One region of the Pseudoalteromonas sp. L1 genome, then DNA from elsewhere that is predicted to be linked to it. Evidence: predicted binding sites of a transcription regulator. Region 1 holds the regulator's gene; the other holds the start of a gene.
What was found. Region 1 encodes NrdR, which represses ribonucleotide reductase genes. Its sites were predicted from a motif close to AAACACNANATNTNGTGTTT; they were not measured.

Region 1 (2,207 bases):
CTAAAGCGGTTGCTTTCAAAGAAGCATTACAACCAGAGTTTAAAACGTACCAAGCACAAGTTGTTAAGAACGCTCAAGCTATGGTTGAAGTTCTTCAAGAGCGTGGCTACAAAGTTGTTTCTGGTAAAACAGACAACCACTTATTCCTTCTTGACCTAATCGATAAAGATATCACAGGTAAAGATGCTGACGCTGCACTAGGTAATGCAAACATCACAGTTAACAAAAACTCAGTACCAAACGACCCACGTTCACCGTTTGTAACGTCTGGTCTTCGTATTGGTTCTCCGGCTATTACTCGCCGTGGCTTCAAAGAAGCTGAGTCAAAAGAGCTTGCGGGCTGGATCTGTGACGTACTAGACAACATCAACGATGAGTCTGTACAAGCAGAAGTAAAAGAGAAAGTGAAAGCTATCTGTAAAAAATTACCAGTTTACGCTTAATTACTGGTTAAACCGTAATTAAGATAACAATAGCGTTGTTTTTTGCTATTATAAAGGCCGCTTACTAAGCGGCCTTTTTTTGTTTTTTATAAACGGAAGTTGAACCCTATGCATTGCCCTTTTTGCACCGCAAAAGATACCAAAGTAATTGATTCTCGACTTGTTGGCGGTGGTCACCAAGTGAGACGTCGACGTGAATGTAACGAATGCCATGAGCGCTTTACCACCTTTGAAGGCGCTGAACTTGTGATGCCAAGAGTCATCAAGCAAGATGGTAGCCGCGAACCATTCAATGAAGACAAGTTACTCAATGGCTTGCATCGCGCTTTAGAGAAACGCCCTGTTAGCACTGAGCAGGTCGACGAAGTCGTTAATATCATTAAATCTCAACTTCGTGCTACGGGTGAGCGTGAAATCTCTAGCCATTTAATTGGCGAGTGCATCATGGAGTCACTAAAGAAACTCGACAAAGTAGCCTATGTGCGCTTTGCATCGGTTTATCGTTCATTTGAAGATATTCGCGAGTTTGGTGAAGAAATCGCTCGTTTAGGTGATTAATCATGTCGTTTACAGAGCTTGATACTGCTTACATGACGCGTGCCATTGAGCTTGCTAAGCAAGGTCGTTTTACTACGACGCCAAACCCGAATGTTGGCTGTGTTTTGGTTAAAGATGGCGAAATAGTCGGTGAAGGGTTTCATCAACTCGCAGGGCAGGGCCATGCTGAAGTGAATGCCTTGGCTGTAGCTGGCGACAACGCGAAAGGCGCCACTGCCTATGTGACTTTAGAGCCTTGTAGTCATTATGGACGCACTCCACCTTGTGCCGAAGGTTTAAAAGCAGCGGGTGTTAGCAAGGTGATTGCCGCTATGGTTGACCCAAACCCTGCGGTGAGTGGTCGCGGCCTACAGATTTTAGCCGACGCCGGTATTAGCGTTGCATCTGGTTTACTTGAACAACAAGCGCGCGATTTAAATAAAGGTTTTTTAAAGCGTATGGAATCAGGATTGCCATATGTGACTTGTAAAATGGCGTGTAGTTTAGATGGTAAAACTGCGCTAAATAACGGCCAAAGTAAATGGATAACAGGCTCTAAAGCACGCCAAGACGTGCAAGCGTTTCGTGCCCAAAGCTGCGCGATACTCACTGGCGCAGATACGGTTATGACCGATAATGCAAAACTGAATGTTCGCATTGAAGAGCTTCCATTTACCATGCCAACCTCGCTGCCTTTGCGCCAGCCGACCCGAGTCATTATTGACTCACAAAATAGGTTAACCCCAGAACTCGCTTTATTTAGTATTGAAAGTCCGGTGATTATTTTTACCACGTCGCTTGATAATCAGCATAAATGGCCTCACTTTGTTAAACACGAAGTAGTGCCAGCAGTTAATAATAAAGTTGATTTATCGGCGGTTTTAAAGCGTCTTGCTGAACTACAATTTAATCATATTTGGCTCGAAGCGGGTGCAACCCTTGCTGGGGTGTTCGCAGAGCAGGATTTAATTGACGAATACATTGTTTATATTGCCCCTAAGTTAATAGGTGATATGGGCAAAAGCTTACTAAACTTTGCAGAAGTCACTTTGATGAGTGATATCACTGAGCTGACCTTTACTGATACAGTGATGATTGGTGACGACATCCGTATAACCGCGAAAAAAGCAAAGCAAGCCACATATATTGAAAATAAAGAGTAGCACTATGTTTACTGGAATAATTGAAGCAACAGGTAAAATTGTTGAACTAACACAAAAGCAAGGT
Region 2 (2,207 bases), on a different contig from region 1:
GGCTGTACATTAATTTGTTGAACTGTACACCGTAGTCAAGGTGACGAACACGGTTATCGTCAACACCACGGTTGTTCTTAAGAACTAATAAGTTTTCAACTTCTAAGTGCCATAATGGGTAGAATAGGGTTGCTGCGCCGCCGCGTACACCACCTTGTGAACAGCTTTTAACCGCTGTTTGGAAATGCTTATAAAACGGGATACAACCTGTGTGGTACGCTTCACCGTTGCGGATTGGGCTACCAAGCGCACGAATGCGACCCGCATTTATACCAATCCCTGCACGTTGCGAAACATACTTAACAATCGCAGACGATGTCGCATTGATAGAATCTAGGCTATCACCACACTCGATAAGTACACATGAGCTGAACTGGCGCGTAGGCGTACGCACACCGGCCATGATTGGTGTTGGTAACGAAATCTTGAATGTAGATACTGCATCATAAAAGCGCTTGATGTAGTCAAGACGCGTCTCTTTTGGATAATCAGAGAATAAGCTTGCAGCAACTAAGATATATAAAAACTGTGCACTTTCGTAAATTTCACCAGTAACACGGTTTTGAACCAAATATTTCCCTTCTAGCTGTTTTACAGCAGCATAGCTGAAGTTTAAGTCGCGGTTGTGATCAATATAAGAATCTAACTCATCGATTTCTTGCTCGGTATAATCAACAAGTAAGTGTTGATCATAACGTTTGTCTTCAACTAATTTCGTGATGTGATCGTATAAGCGTGGTGGCTCAAATTGGCCGTACGCTTTTTTACGTAAATGGAATACAGCTAATCGAGCAGCAAGGTATTGGTAGTCAGGCGTATCTTTAGAGATCTGATCAGCTGCCGCTTTGATGATAGTTTCATGAATGTCATCGGTACGAATTCCATCGTAAAATTGAATATGTGATTTTAATTCAACTTGCGAGACAGACACGTTATTTAGACCTTCGGCGGCCCAGGCGATCACGCGATGGATCTTATCTAGATCAAGTGACTCTTTACGGCCGTCACGTTTGCTTACAGATAGCTGTTGGTTCATAGTCTTGCCTGTATTCCTTGGGAAATTATATTTTTAGTGAAAACTTATTCTTCAGTATAATTTTTATTATTAAACACTAGATTGTGTGAATTGAATAACATTTAGCCACAATATCTGGTGTTCTTTAAATTGCAGATCACAAGATAGTGTGGTCTGCGATCATTTGCAAGGGACAGAAATGCCCCTATTTGTGGATAACTATTGGATAAGCACATTGTGTTAGTGAGCATTAACCTTTGACCATTCATTGATGATGAAATTTGTAAAAATCAACTCAAGATCTAGAAAATTTACCGTTTTTAAAAATAAATTTTGACTGTTTTTTTTATCGTCAAAGAATGCTCAAAACTCAAACCGATCACAATATATAGTATCTAAATTTAAATATAGCACTATATATGGTTAAATCCATCAATAGGCGAATGCCAATTGAAATCAGCTTGCCAATCCAGAGCAGCATCAACACTGGGTATATAGCCCCATAAAGCAGTAGCACTATACATATTGGCTGCTTTTGCCGCTTGGATGTCGCGCTCTGCATCCCCTATATATAAACAACGACAGGGGTCAACATTAAGGATCTCAGCAGTGTGCAGTAGTGGATCTGGAGATGGCTTAGCCACGTCTAGTGTATCTCCACTCACTACAGCCATAGCATTACTTAAAGAAGGGATTGCTTTGACTAAGGGCTCTGTTAAAAAACCTGGTTTATTAGTCATAATGCCCCATTTAATGTCTTTTTGTTCAAGTGCAACTAAGAGTTGCTCTATACCCTTAAAACATTTACTGTGCACAGCAATATCTGCGGCGTAGTAGTCAAGAAGTTGTTGGCGCAAGGCGAGCTGTTCAAGTTCGGGCCATTTATCACCAAAGCCTACTTCTAATAATGCATTTGCACCATTAGAGGCGGCGGGGCGATAAACATGCTCGGCAACAGGCGCCACATTGGCATCAGCTAACACACGGTTTAATGCGCCACCTAAGTCATCTGCGGTATCGAGTAGTGTGCCATCTAAATCAAAGATAAAGGCATCAAAATCGATAGAGGGTGTCTGTACACCACTCATCAGGCTAGTTTCTCAAAGTGAAGAATGTAATTAACACTGACATCATCATTTAAGCTGTACTGCTTAGAAAACGGATTATAGGTAAGGCCTGTACTGGCTCTTAC

Region 2: nrdA (class 1a ribonucleoside-diphosphate reductase subunit alpha) is a predicted target of NrdR. The motif match lies at 1,140-1,159, and genes of this name have one in related genera.

What each region holds. Positions count from the first base shown of each region.
Region 1 covers NZ_JAKKCT010000006.1:20,301-22,507, reverse strand. The annotation lists gene glyA (serine hydroxymethyltransferase) at 1-443, shown strand, start outside; gene nrdR (transcriptional regulator NrdR) at 552-1,001, shown strand; gene ribD (bifunctional diaminohydroxyphosphoribosylaminopyrimidine deaminase/5-amino-6-(5-phosphoribosylamino)uracil reductase RibD) at 1,004-2,143, shown strand; gene L3V38_RS16890 (riboflavin synthase) at 2,148-2,207, shown strand, end outside.
Region 2 covers NZ_JAKKCT010000001.1:1,108,907-1,111,113, reverse strand. The annotation lists gene nrdA (class 1a ribonucleoside-diphosphate reductase subunit alpha) at 1-1,036, opposite strand, end outside; gene L3V38_RS05195 (HAD-IA family hydrolase) at 1,429-2,103, opposite strand; gene ubiG (bifunctional 2-polyprenyl-6-hydroxyphenol methylase/3-demethylubiquinol 3-O-methyltransferase UbiG) at 2,103-2,207, opposite strand, start outside.